Bradyrhizobium diazoefficiens: one gene and its partner. The protein of the gene in region 1 interacts with the protein of each later gene in a pairwise test. Links are inferred from orthologs where the notes say so. Each region holds a gene or a part of one and is shown in the gene's direction. Other genes may lie near its edges.

Region 1 (7,058 bases):
GCCCGCGCCGGTGATGATGACGGATTTGCCTTGCAGGCGGCCCATGCGTTTCTCCCCTTGGTTTGCTCCGCGACGCTTGCCGCGCGACGGAATTTCAAACAGAATTTCAAACGGCAAAGTGTCTTGAGACACGTTCGCTCCTCACGTACAGCGACATCACACGGGATGGAAGGGTTTCGATGATGTCCGACTCCGGCAAGAAGGTCGTCACGACGCGGTGGTGGTGGGTCCGTCACGCGCCGGTGCGCAATGACGGCGGCAACATCTACGGGCAGAGCGATATCGCCTGCGACACCAGCGACACCTACGTGTTCAATGCTGTTGCCAAGGTGCTGCCACGCAAGGCGATCTGGTATTCGAGCAATCTGATGCGCACCCACCAGACCGCAGAGGCGATCTGGGCGGCGGGCTACCCGCGGCCGGCCTCGATGAAGCGGGAGGCCGATCTCGCCGAGCAGAATCTCGGGCGCTGGCAGGGCATGAATCGCGCCGAGTTCGTCGCCAGCCGCCCTGTCGGCACGAGCTGGTTCGCCGACATCAACGAGCCCGCGCCCGGCGGCGAAAGCTTCATGGATCTCTACAACCGCACGCGCCGCACCATCGAGCGGATCAATATCGAGGCGGCCGGCCAGGACGTGATCGCGGTCGCCCATGGCGGCACCATCAAGGCAGCGGTCGGACTCGCGCTCGGCGATCTGCCGGAGCAGGGGCTCGCGTTCGATATCGACAATGTCTCGGTCACACGGCTCGATTATTTTGCGAGTCCCGAGCGCAGCGTCTGGCGGCTGCCGATGGTGAACCAGCAGCCCTGGATCGCCGACGATGCGCATGCGGCGATGCATCAGCCGGCGGGGCCGGAAGTCAAGAAGCTCGCCTGAGCAATTGCGCGTTCGCGCGGACGCGGCGTAAGCTCCGCGCCAAATCAAATCGTACTCTGGGAGGAAAGCATGACCTTGTTCGACATGAAGGGGAAAGTCGCCGTCATCACCGGCTCGACGCGCGGCATCGGGCTTGCGATCGCCGAGCGCATGGCCGAGCACGGCGCCAAGGTCGTGATCTCCTCGCGCAAGGCCGATGTCTGCGACGAGGTGGCGAAGGGCATCAACGACAGATACGGCAAGGGCACCGCAGTCGCGATCGCCGCCAACATCTCGTCAAAGGAAAATCTGCAAAACCTCGTGGACGAGAGCAACCGCGCGTTCGGCAAGATCGACGTGCTGGTCTGTAACGCGGCGTCGAACCCGTATTACGGCCCGCTCGCCGGCATCTCCGACGATCAGTTCAGAAAAATTCTCGACAACAACATCGTCGCCAACAACTGGCTGATCTCGATGGTGGTGCCGCAGATGATCGAGCGCAAGGACGGCTCGGTCATCATCGTCTCCTCGATCGGCGGCCTCAAGGGCTCGACCATCCTCGGCGCCTACGCGATCTCCAAGGCCGCCGACATGCAGCTCGCGCGCAACCTCGCCTGCGAATACGGCAAGCACAACATCCGCGTGAACTGCATCGCGCCCGGCCTGATCAAGACCGATTTCGCGAAAGCGCTATGGGACAATCCGGAGAATTTGAAAGCCTCGACCTCGCGCTCGCCGCTGCTCCGCATCGGCATCCCCGACGAGATCGCGGGCGCGGCGGTGTTCCTGGGCTCCAAGGCCGGCGACTTCATGACCGGCCAGACCATGGTGATCGATGGCGGCGCGACGATCAGTTGAAGGAATTGCGCGAGAAGGGGCACGCGGCCGCTCAAAACACAGCTGTCATCGTCCGCGAAGGCGGATGATCCAGTACTCTGCGGCCCACATTGGAGAGCTCGCTCTCACCACATCTGCCGCGGCGTACGGGATGCCCCGCTTTCGCGGGGCATGACGGCGAGAGTGAAGAAACGGCGCCGCGTCACTCCACCGCCGCGTAAACCAGGTCCCTTACCAGCGTCCGCGTATAATCACGCTGGCCCGGGCCCTGGCTCATGAACACCACGAACAGATCCTCCTTCGGATCGATCCAGAAGAACGTGCCGGCAATGCCGCTCCAGAAATACTGGCCGACGCTGCCGGGGAACGGCGCGATACCGGCCTCGCGGCGCACGGCGAAGCCGAGACCGAAACCGTGGCCGGGCGACAGCAGCGTGCCGTTGGTCACGACATCAGGCCCGAGATGATCGGACGCCATCAGTTCCAGCGTCTTGCGGCCGATGATCCTGTTGCCGTCGAGCGTGCCGCCGTTGCGCAGCATCAGAACGAAGCGGGCATAGTCCATCGTGGTCGAGACCAGCCCGCCGCCGCCGGACTCCATCACCGGTTGCTCGAGCATGTTGAACAGCGCGACCTTGTCGCCGGTCCAGGGATCGGCCGCGAACGGCTCGGCGAGGCGGCCGGCGTTGGCTTCGCTCGTCGAGAAGCCGGTCTCAGCCATCTGAAGCGGCGCGAGGATGCGCTCCGCGAGGTACGCGCCGAGCGACTTGCCGCTGATGATTTCGATGATGCGGCCGAGGATGTCGGTGGAGCGGCTGTAGTTGAACTCGTCGCCGGGATGGCAGACGAGGGGGAAGCTCGCCACCAGCGCGGCATGCTCGGCATTGCTGATCTTGCGGCTGCGGACGCGAGACTCCTGGTAGAGCTTGTGCACGGGGCCGTCGCCTTGGTGCTCATAGGTGAGGCCCGAGGTGTGGCGGAGCAGGTCCTGCACCGTCATCGGCCGCCTGGCCGGAACCAGCTCCAGCTTGCCGCCGCTAACCACGCCCACCTTCTGGTCGGCGAATTCCGGGATGAACTTGGCGACGGGGTCGCCGAGTAGCAGATGGCCGTCCTCGACCAGCATCATGATGCCGACCGAGACGATGGGCTTGGTCATCGAGAAGATCCGGAAGATCGAATCAAGCGCCATCGGCGTCGAGCTCGCCGGGCTCTGCTTGCCGAGCGCCTCGAACCAGCCGACTTGGCCGCCCCTCGCCACCAGCACGGTCACGCCGGGCACGGTTCCCTTGTCGATCTCGCGTTTGAACGCGTCCGACATCGCCTCGAGGCGGAGCCGCGACAGGCCGAGTGCTTCGGTCTTCGCCTCGGGCAATGGCGGGGTTTTCGGCGCGGTTGTGGAAGATAGGGCGGCTGTCGCGGTCATGGGCGCTCCCGGTGGCTTTTTGTTGTCGGAAACGAACTGTGACCCAGAACGCGCGGCACAAACAAGCGAAGCCAGCGCGCTTCACCCTTGCAATCCGGCCGTCCCCTGTGCTTGAAAGCGCCCCTGATCCGCGTGGCGACGCGAGGGTCCACAGGAGTGTAGCTCAATTGGTAGAGCACCGGTCTCCAAAACCGGGGGTCGCAGGTTCGAGCCCTGCCACTCCTGCCAGTTAGCTGCCGGCTAACCCCTTGATCCCAAACTGTTCGACGGTGCCCGTCCAGAAGCCAAGGCCGACTGGCCGCACCCGTCCATCCTTGACCTTTGACCCCATCCGCAGTATCTACCCGACACTCGCTGCCGGCCCGCTGAGATGCGGATATCCGGCGCGGCTTTGAAATCCCCGAACAATCGAGCCCGATTTCCGGCTCATCCTTCGAGACAGAGGGCTGGGCCAACGGCGGCTGTTCGGAATCCCTGAAATTCAGTTGCGTCTGTCGACGGACGTTGGACATCAAGCGATGGCAGTCAGCCCGTTCAAGTTCTTGCAGGAAGTGCGCTCGGAGACCGCCAAGGTCACCTGGCCGACCCGTCGTGAGACCACGATCACCACCATCATGGTGTTCGTCATGGTCGCTGTGGCCTCGGTCTTCTTCTTCGCCGCCGACCAGATCATCCGCTACCTCATCACCTTCCTTCTGGGCATTCACTGATGGCAACAGCAGCCGCCGCAACCCAATCGTCCGACAAGCGCTGGTACATCGTCCACGCCTATTCGAACTTCGAGAAGAAGGTCGCCGAATCGATCCGCGAGCAGGCCAAGCAGCGCGGGCTCGAGGATCTGTTCGAACTGGTGCTGGTTCCGACCGAGAAGGTCACGGAAGTGCGCCGCGGCCGCAAGATCGATGCCGAGCGCAAGTTCTTCCCCGGCTACGTGCTGGTGAAGATGAAGCTGACCGACGAGGCGTTTCATCTGATCAAGAACACGCCGAAGGTCACGGGCTTCCTCGGCGCGGAAAACAAGCCGATGCCGATCTCGGAAGCCGAGGCCATGCGCATCCTGCACCAGGTGCAGGAGGGCGTAGAACGGCCGAAGGCGTCGGTGTCGTTCGAGATCGGCGAGAACGTGCGCGTGGCTGACGGCCCGTTCGCCTCGTTCTCGGGTGTGGTGGAGGAAATCGACGAGGCGCGCTCGCGCGTGAAGGTCGCGGTGTCGATCTTCGGCCGCGCGACGCCGGTGGAACTGGAATTCGGTCAGGTCGAGAAGGTCTGACCGGACGAGGCGCGAGGCTTTGGTCTCGCGCAACAAGAGGCCGTGGGAGGGAGAGGGCGGTCGCCAGCCGCATCCGACCCAGACCACGAACCTGAAACCGCCGGCCTTGCCGGCACAACAGGAGTGATACATGGCAAAGAAAGTGACCGGATACCTGAAGCTTCAGGTCCCGGCCGGTGCGGCGAATCCTTCGCCCCCGATCGGTCCCGCGCTCGGTCAGCGTGGTCTCAACATCATGGAGTTCTGCAAGGCGTTCAACGCCCAGACCCAGAAGGAAGAGAAGAACACCCCGATTCCCGTCGTGATCACGATCTACGCCGATCGTTCGTTCACGTTCGAGATGAAGACGCCTCCGATGTCCTACTTCCTCAAGCAGGCCGCAAAAATCCAGTCCGGCTCGAAAGCGCCGGGCCGTGACAAGGCCGGCAAGGTGACCAAAGCGCAGGTGCGCGAGATCGCCGAGAAGAAGATGAAGGACTTGAATTGCGACAGCATCGAATCGGCCATGAAGATGGTCGAGGGCTCGGCCCGTTCGATGGGTTTGGAAGTGGCGGGGTAATCGGTCATGGCAATCGGAAAGCGTTTGAACAAAGCCCGCGAAGGCATTGACCGTGAAAAGCTTTACCCCCTCGCGGACGCCATCAAGATGGTCAAGGAACGCGCGAAAGCGAAGTTCGACGAGACCATCGAGGTCGCGATCAATCTCGGCGTCGATCCGCGCCACGCCGACCAGATGGTCCGCGGCGTCGTGACCCTGCCGAACGGCACCGGCCGCACGCTCCGCGTCGGCGTGTTCGCCCGCGGCGCCAAGGCGGACGAGGCCAAGGCTGCCGGTGCCGACGTCGTCGGTGCCGAGGACCTGGTCGAGAAGGTGCAGAACGGCACGATCGAGTTCGACCGCTGCATCGCTACCCCCGACATGATGCCGCTGGTCGGCCGTCTCGGTAAGGTGCTGGGCCCGCGCGGCCTAATGCCGAACCCGAAGATCGGCACCGTGACCATGGACGTCACCGGTGCGGTGAAGGGTGCGAAGGGCGGCTCGGTCGAGTTCCGTGTCGAGAAGGCCGGCATCCTGCAGGCCGGCGTCGGCAAGGCCTCGTTCTCCGAGGAGAAGCTGGTCGAGAACATCAAGGCTCTGGCCGATGCTGTCTCGAAGGCGAAGCCGGCCGGCTCGAAGGGCACCTACATCCAGCGCGTTGCGGTGTCCTCGACGATGGGCCCCGGCGTGAAGGTCGAGCCGGGCACCATTCTCGGCTAAGTCTGGAAATTGCATGAGGCGAGGGGCGGAATTGGGCAACCGATTCCGCCCCTCGTCGTTTGTGGCGGCGTTGACCGGAAACAACAACAATGGCTGACAAGGTCCTGATCTATTCACGCTCCCGAAGTCGATGACGGCGCGCTTTGCCGAGCGGTTCGACCTGCTCGACACCGGTAGCAAGCCCGCGCGGGAGGTTTTCGCGGCCGAGGAGCTGAGCGACATCCGTGCGCTGCTGACGGCGGGCGGCACGCCGCTCGGCGCTGAGGCGATGGACTTCTTCCCAAAGCTCGGCGCGATCGTCTGCTACGGCACCGGCTATGACGGCGTCGACCTGAAAGCCGCCGCCGCGCGCAACATCGCGGTCGGGCACAGCCCCGGCGCCAATGCCGCCTCGGTGGCCGACCTCGCGATGTCGCTGATGCTGGCCACGACGCGGCGGATTTTGGTTGCCGACCAATATGTCCGCAGCGGCGACTGGGCCGCGTCGAAGCGATCGCCGATGATGCGGCCGCAGGCCGGCATGCCTGGCCGCCGCATCGGCGTCTTCGGCATGGGCGAGATCGGTCGCAAGATCGCCGCGCGCTGCGCCGCCTTCGAGAGCGAGGTCGGCTATTTCAGCCGCAGCCAATACGATCTGCCCTATCAATATTTCCCGTCGCTGGAGGCGCTCGCCGACTGGTGCAGCGTGCTGATGATCGCGGTCCGGGCAGGGGCGGAGACGCAGCACGTCGTCAATGCGGATATCCTGGGGCGCCTCGGCGCGGACGGCTATGTCGTCAACATCTCCCGCGGCTCGGTGATCGACGAGAAGGCCTTGGTCGCGGCGCTCACCGACAAGGCCATCGCCGGCGCCGGCCTCGACGTCTTCGAGAAGGAACCGCACGCGCCCGACGCGCTGACCGCGCTCCCCAACGTCGTGCTCGCCCCGCATATCGGCGGCCACACCCTGGACTCGCACGTCGCCATGCAGAACTGCGTGCTGGCGAACCTGACCGCATTCTTCGCGGGCAGGCCACTGCCTTATGAAGTCAAATCGGCCTGAATCGGCCCTTATCGGCCCGCCTGAACCCCCGCCGGCAACGGATTGGAACTGGTGTGAATTTTGCTCTTGGCAAGCAGGCAGAGAGGGGTTAAAGAACCGCTTCCGGACGTGCCGGCTTCGGCTGGCGCGTTCGTGCACGCATTCCGAAAACCTGACACGACAGGAGATCATTCCTTTTCAGGACGTCCGCAAGGATTTGCCCGAAAAGGAAAGAAAGTCCGTCGGCTGGTGGAGTGCGGGCAGAGGTCGGGCGGTTCGCCGGCTGACCTTGTCCTGTCCAAGACTGCAGGCGCCCGCGGGAATTTCGATTTCTCAACGGCTTAATCGCATGGCCTGCATAGACGGGTGAAGACCGGATTTCACTTCGC
Region 2 (7,102 bases), 1.2 Mb from region 1 along the record:
GGGCGCAATGGAGCACACGGCGCCTGAACGGGCAATAAAGAGGCGCGTGATGTTGCGGTGGGGAATGCTTGATATACAGATGTCGTTCCGGGGCGATGCAAGGCATCGAACCCGGAACCTCGAGATTCTCCGGTGCGGAAGCACGCACCGTAGTTCTCGCTTCGCGAACCCCGGAATGACGGTAGACTGGGCCACGAATTCTCATGACCGAAACCGACGTCGTCATCATCGGCGCTGGCCATAACGGCCTCACTTGCGCGGCCTATCTCGCCAGTGCGGGCCTGCGCGTGCGCGTCGTCGAGCGCCGCAAGGTGGTCGGCGGCGCCGCGGTCACCGAGGAGTTTCATCCGGGCTTCCGCAATTCGGTCGCCGCCTACACCGTGAGCCTGCTCAATCCGCAGGTGATCCGCGACCTCGGTCTCGCCGAGCAGGGCCTGCGAATCGTCGAGCGGCGCGCGCAGAATTTCCTGCCCGCGTCCGATGGCAAGTATCTCCTCACCGGCGAGGGACGGACGAAGGATTCGGTCGCGCGGCTCAGCGCGCATGATGCGGCCGCGCTCGATGATTTCTCGCGCGAGCTGGAAGACATCGCCGACGTGCTCCGGCAGTTCGTGCTGCGCGCGCCGCCGAACCTGCTCGATGGTTTCGGCCCGGCTGCGATCCGCGAGGCCGTGAACGCGCTCCAGAGCGCCAACATCCTGCGCGGGCTCACGCTGGAGCAAAGCCGCAGCCTGCTCGATCTCTTCACCCGCTCGGCCGGCGAGATGCTGGACGAGCGGTTCGAGCATGATCTCGTCAGGGCGCTGTTCGGCTTCGACGCCATCGTCGGCAATTACGCCAGCCCCTACGCCGCCGGCTCCGCCTATGTGATGCTGCATCACGCCTTCGGCGAGGTGAACGGCAAGAAGGGCGTCTGGGGCCACGCCATCGGCGGCATGGGTGCGATCACGCAGGCGATGGCCCGCGCCGCGCAGAGCCGCGGTGTCGCGATCGACCTTGATGCCGGCGTGCGCGAAATCATCATCGAGCGCGACCGCGCCGTCGGCGTGGTGCTGGAGAACGGCACCGCCATCCGCGCAAAGTATGTCGCAGCCAACGTCAATCCAAAGCTGCTCTATACGCGGCTGATCGCAGCCGATGCCCTGCCCGCCGATTTCCTCGCCCGCATCAGGCACTGGAAGAACGGCTCCGGCACCTTCCGCATGAACGTGGCACTGGACCGTCTGCCCTCCTTCACGGCGCTATCAGGCGAAGGCGATCATCTCAGCTCCGGCATCATCATCGCGCCGAGCCTTGCCTACATGGATCGCGCTTATCTCGATGCGCGCGCGCGGGGGTGGAGCCGAGAGCCTGTGGTGGAGATGCTGATTCCCTCGACGCTCGACGACACGCTGGCGCCCGAAGGCCAGCACGTCGCGAGCCTGTTCTGCCAGCACGTCGCGCCGGAGCTTCCCGACGGCAAATCCTGGGACGACCATCGCGACGAGGTCGCCGATCTCATGATCGCAACGGTGGATAAATACGCGCCGGGCTTTGCGGCCAGCGTGCTCGGCCGCCAGATCCTCTCGCCGCTCGACCTCGAACGGCAGTTCGGCCTGCTCGGCGGCGACATCTTCCACGGCGCGCTGAGCTTGAACCAGTTGTTCTCGGCCCGGCCGATGCTGGGTCACGCCGATTACCGCGGGCCCCTCAAGGGCCTCTACCACTGCGGCTCCGGCGCCCATCCCGGCGGCGGCGTCACCGGCGCCCCCGGCCATAACGCGGCGCAGGCGATCCTGCGGGATCACCGCTCGCTGTTCGGAAGCCGTGGATAGGTCTGTGGATGGGCCGGGGACAAAGCTGTGAGAGGGCGGTAGTGTCTCAGTGCTTGGCAAGGGAGGGGCGCAGCAATGAAACGAGTCGCGATCGCCGCCGCGGTGCTGATATTTGGTGCCATCTTCGCTTTGAAGCTGACAGCTAACAAGCCTGACCCGAAGTTTAGCGCTCATTTCAGAGACGCTTGGAGCACGTGCAAAGGACTATATCCCGACGCCAAAGGGAAAGATTTTGATGATTGTGTGAGCCGGATGGTTACGGCCTACGAGTCCTTTCCTGATCGCAGGGACCGTGAAATTTCGAACTGAGACACTATGGAGAGGGCAGCGGCGCCGCTTGTTGGCAGTCGGGCAAACCCGGTTGAAAAGGCGCTGGAAAACCGGGGGACGGACGGCGGGATAAGGCGGTGGACAGCGTTGGGAAAACCACGGGACAAGCTGTGGCTTTCCTGTGAGAACCGCCCCCAAAACGACTTCGCCCGCCAGGGGCAATTCCCCGTGCGGGCGGTCGTCGAAACTGCTGTCTATGAAGAAAGGTGCCCCCGCTGGGAATGGGAGGCGGAAATTACTTCAAGGAGCTGCTAATCGAACCGAACTTGTCGTTCATCGTGCTGCCCAGGCTGTTCACCACCGTGATGATCGCCAACGCGATACCAGCCGCGATCAGGCCGTATTCGATCGCGGTCGCGCCGGACTCATCGGACCAGAACTTCAAAACCATGCGCTTCAAGACTCGCCTCCATTTCCATTTCAAGCTGTGTTGGTCAGCCCCAACATCCGCAAATCTACGGACCACAACCTGAGGTCAGGTTAATCGGCGCAGCGCAAGTTGTACGAAAATTGAGAACGAAAGTTCCAGAAATTGAACCCACGGAACCCCAGGATGCAGCCTTCCCCCACCCACCGTGCCAGCTTTTCGCTTCCCGACGAGGCCGCGGCGCGACACGTCGTCGACGTGCTCACCGAGGTGTTCTTCGAGGGCGATGCCGCCGTCGCGGCGTTCGAGCGGCCGGACGGACAATGGGACGTCACGCTGCATTTCGCCGAGGCGCCGGACCAGGAATTGTTGCGCGAACTCGTTGCAAACGCGGCAGGAACTGGCATTGCCGCGACCCTTGCCTTCGATACCGTCGAGGCCAAGGACTGGGTCAAGGCGAGCCTGGAAGATCTCGTCCCGGTGCCGGCCGGACGCTTCGTCGTGCACGGCAGCCACGACCGCGACCGCGTCGCGCCGAACAAGCTCAAGATCGAGATCGAGGCGGCGCTCGCCTTCGGCACCGGCCACCACGGCACCACCCGCGGCTGTTTACTGTTGCTTGACCATGTCCTCAAGAGTTCCCGGCCGCGGAGCCTGCTCGACCTTGGCACCGGGACCGGCGTGCTCGCCATCGCGGCGGCGAAGGCGCTGCATCGTGCCGTGCTGGCCTCCGACATCGACCCGCCCTCGGTGCGGGTGGCGGCCGAGAACGCTGACCTGAACGACGTCGGCACCTGCGTCCGGGTGATCCGTGCCACCGGCTTCGCCGCGCCCGATTTCGCCAGATGCGGCCCGTTCGACCTGGTGCTGGCCAACATTCTTGCCAACCCGCTCAGGCAATTGGCGGGTCCGATGGCGCGGCACCTCGCGCCTGGCGCCCGCGTCATCCTCTCCGGCCTGCTCACCCACCAGGCTCCCGCCGTGATCGCCGCCTATCGCGCACGCGGCCTCGCGCCGCTCAGGCATCTGCGGATCGAGGGGTGGAGCAGTCTGCTGCTGCGGAAGCTTTCGTAGGGCGCGCAAAGCGACTTGTCCGCCATAGCTCAAAGAGAGACGGCGGAAGCCTGCCCACCATTCCGGCCGCGAATTCGGAAAGCATCGTGGGCACGGCGCTTCGCGCCTTTGCCCACGAGACTCCGCCCTACTCCGCCCGCTTCTCGTCCTGCCGCATCGCGCGCTCGCCCTGCAAGACGCGCCGGGCGCGACGTTCGGCGAAACGGTCGATCATCTGGCTGATGAGGCCGCGCGGCTTCTTCGGGCTCGATGCGGCCGGAGCGCGGCGGACCGGCGGCGAAATCTTCTCAAACATGAACGCTGGCATCGTGTGTCCCCTCGCCGCTGCGATGAACCACCTGCTCGAATGTCCCTGTTCTCCGGACGAAGCGCAACTGCCGCATCCCCCAACTCCACTCAATTCGAATGGAATATTTCAAGCACACTCCATGCCAGATGCGACGCAAATGCGTCCGGATTGCGGAGCGATCCCCATGGTCCTAGATTGAGCGCATGTTCGAAGCGCATTTCCAGACATTCGAGGAGCCCGAGGCCGGCGTCGCGTTGACGGCGCGCCTCGCCGCGCTCCGCGAAGAGCTCGCCCGCCGCAAGCTGACCGGCTTCGTCGTTCCCCGGGCCGACCAGCAGCAGAACGAATATGTGCCCCCGTCGGAAGAACGGCTGGCCTGGCTGACCGGCTTTACCGGCTCGGCAGGCTTGGCCGTGGTGCTGACGCAGGAGGCCGCAGTGTTCGTCGATGGGCGCTACACCATCCAGGCCGCCAAGCAGGTCGACGCCAAGGCCTGGGCGGTGGAATCGCTGATCGATCCGCCGCCGGAAAGTTGGCTATCGGCGCATCTGAAGGCGGGCGACCGCCTAGGATTTGATCCGTGGCTGCACACTTCTGCGGCAGCCGAACGCCTCGCTGCTGCCTGCACTAAGGCCGGCGCCGAGTTGGTCGCCGTCGACAGCAATCCGGTCGATGCGATCTGGCACGACCGGCCGCAGCCGCCGCTCGCCCCGGTCGCGGTGCACGGCCTGCAACATGCCGGTGTTGCCGAAGCCGCGAAAATTGCGCAGATCAGGAGCGAGATCGACAAGCTCGGCGTCGACGCGCTGGTGCTGTCCGACAGCCATGCCGTCGCCTGGACCTTCAACATCCGCGGCGCCGACGTCGCGCACACGCCGCTGCCGCTGTCCTATGCAGTGGTGCCGAAGGACGGCCGTCCCACCATCTTCATCGATCGCCGCAAGCTCTCGAACCTGACGCGCGACCATCTCGAGCAGTCCGCCGACGTGCGCGAGCCCGATGCGATGGCTCCGACGCTGATGGCGCTGGCTGGAAGCGGCGCCGCGATCGCGCTCGACAATGCCACGGCGGCCGACGCGCTGAGCCGATTGATCGCGGGCGCCGGCGGCAAGCCGGTGCGCGGCAACGATCCGGTCGCGCTGCTCAAGGCGGTCAAGAACGCGACCGAGATCACCGGCACCAAGACGGCTCATGTCCGCGACGCCGTGGCGCTGGCCCGCTTCCTCGCATGGATCGACCGCGAGGCGCCAAGCGGCAAGCTCACCGAGATCGACGCCGTCGAGGCGCTGGAGACGTTCCGCCGCGAGACCGGTGCGCTGAAAGATGTGTCGTTCCCGACCATCTCCGGCACCGGCCCGAACGGCGCCATCGTGCATTACCGCGTCACCCGCAAGAGCAACCGGCGCATCGCGCCCGGCGACCTCCTGCTGATCGATTCCGGCGCGCAATATGAAGACGGCACCACCGACGTCACCCGCACCATGGCGGTGGGCGAACCGACGGCCGAGATGCGCGACCGCTTCACCCGCGTGCTGCGCGGCCACATTGCAATCGCGCGCGCGATCTTCCCGGACGGCACCAGCGGTGCGCAACTCGACACGCTGGCGCGGCAATATCTCTGGGCCGCCGGCATCGATTTCGAGCACGGCACCGGCCATGGCGTCGGCAGCTATCTCAGCGTCCACGAAGGACCGGCGCGGATCTCGAAGCTCGGCACCACGCCGCTGAAGCGCGGCATGATCCTGTCCAACGAGCCCGGCTATTACAAGACCGACGGCTTCGGCATCCGCATCGAGAATCTCGAGCTGGTGGTCGCCGCCGACATCAAGGGCGCCGAGAAGCCGATGAACGCGTTCGAGACGCTGACCCTGGCGCCGATCGACCGCCGGCTGATCGACACGGCGATGCTGAGCCGCGACGAGCTCGACTGGCTCAACGCCTACCACGCGCGCGTCCGGGCCGCTGTGCGCGAGGGGCTGGATGAGGCGACGAAGGCGTGGCTCGACCAGGCGACGGCGGAGCTGACGGCGTAAGCGCGGGCCGGGCGATGCATGGCCCTACGCGATTAGCGCAATGCTGCTTCTCCACATATCGCCGTCATTCCCCGCGAAGGCGGGCAATCAAGTATTCCGGAGGCAGAATACGTATGCGGAGCGGCCGCGGCGTACTGGATCGCCCGCCTTCGCGGGCGATGACGCCGTTTTGCGGAATGAAGCGAGCGCCCAATCGGCCATCATCGCGCTGCAATCATCACAGTCCCGGAATCCGTATAGCTGCATTCCGAAACACCGATATCCGTCTTGTGCGAGCACGCTACAGTCCGATTCGAAATTCGAACGAGACGGACGCGCATGCACGGCATGATCAGCAAACCGCCGGAAGCGGCGATGAAGAACCTCGCGACCTCGCGCGTGGTGTTGCTGCTCCTGGTCGTCATGACCGGGATTGCCCCGATCTCACTCTACATGCTGGTCCCGGCGCTGCCGGTGCTGGCGACGACGTTCGGCAGCGACATCTCGGTCGCGCAGATGACGGTGTCGTTCTACATGGTCGGCATCGCGCTGTCGCAGCTGATGATGGGGCCGCTGTCGGACAGGTTCGGGCGGCGCCCGGTGCTCCTCTGCGGCCTCACGCTAATGGTCGCGGCGAGCGTCGCCTGCATCTTCGCGCAGACCCTGCCGCAGCTGATCGCCGCGCGCTTCTTCCAAGCACTCGGCGGCGCCGCCGGCATGGTGGTGAGCCGCGCCATTATCCGCGACATCTATGAGCGCGATCGCGTCGCCTCGATGATCAGCCTCGTGGTCGCAGCGCTGATGATCGGACAGATGGTGTCGCCGCTGACCGGCGGCCTGATCGAGACCGCGTTCGGCTGGCGCGCGATCTTTTACGCCATCACCGTCGGCGCGATCATCGTCGCTGTCGGCATCGCGATCGCGCTGCCGGAGACGCGCCGCACCCGCGCCGCCGGCAGCGGCTTCCGCGGCGACGTCGGCATTCTCATCCGCAACCGCGCCTTCGTCGGTTACGTGATGTGTCAGGTGCTGGCTTCGCAGATCATCTTCACCTTTGCCGGCGGCGGTCCATACATCGTGGTGACGCAGATGGGCCGGACCAGCGCCGAATACGGCGCCTGGTTCGCAACGACCGGCTTTGCCTATCTCGTCGGCAATCTGCTCTGCGTACGCTTTGCACCCAGGCATTCGCTGGAGAAGCTGATCTGGTTCGGGC

What was found.
Region 2: the proteins of rplK (region 1) and JJB99_RS10600 interact in binary tests that used the Escherichia coli proteins (3 or more experiments, as listed by UniProt). The link is inferred for Bradyrhizobium diazoefficiens from one-to-one orthologs.

What each region holds. Positions count from the first base shown.
Region 1 is NZ_CP067100.1:3,398,525-3,405,582, forward strand. What follows is about bases 3,279-6,234. They hold rplK (50S ribosomal protein L11), read left to right. Parts: upstream 3,279-4,520; coding sequence 4,521-4,949; downstream 4,950-6,234. Other genes in these bases: secE (preprotein translocase subunit SecE), read left to right, coding at 3,639-3,830; nusG (transcription termination/antitermination protein NusG), read left to right, coding at 3,830-4,390; rplA (50S ribosomal protein L1), read left to right, coding at 4,956-5,648. Also shown: JJB99_RS16110 (SDR family NAD(P)-dependent oxidoreductase), read right to left, coding at 1-45; JJB99_RS16115 (histidine phosphatase family protein), read left to right, coding at 180-878; JJB99_RS16120 (SDR family NAD(P)-dependent oxidoreductase), read left to right, coding at 948-1,715; JJB99_RS16125 (serine hydrolase domain-containing protein), read right to left, coding at 1,897-3,120. UniProt on the Escherichia coli protein: Forms part of the ribosomal stalk which helps the ribosome interact with GTP-bound translation factors.
Region 2 is NZ_CP067100.1:2,242,285-2,249,386, reverse strand. What follows is about bases 1,642-4,641. They hold JJB99_RS10600 (50S ribosomal protein L11 methyltransferase), read left to right. Parts: upstream 1,642-2,697; coding sequence 2,698-3,585; downstream 3,586-4,641. Other genes in these bases: JJB99_RS10590 (aminopeptidase P family protein), read left to right, coding at 4,078-4,641; JJB99_RS10595 (hypothetical protein), read right to left, coding at 3,713-3,892; JJB99_RS10605 (Flp family type IVb pilin), read right to left, coding at 2,380-2,535; JJB99_RS10610 (hypothetical protein), read left to right, coding at 1,890-2,123; JJB99_RS10615 (phytoene desaturase family protein), read left to right, coding at 1,642-1,814. Outside these bases: more of JJB99_RS10615, read left to right, coding at 204-1,641; more of JJB99_RS10590, read left to right, coding at 4,642-5,907; JJB99_RS10585 (multidrug effflux MFS transporter), read left to right, coding at 6,226-7,102. UniProt on the Escherichia coli protein: Methylates ribosomal protein L11.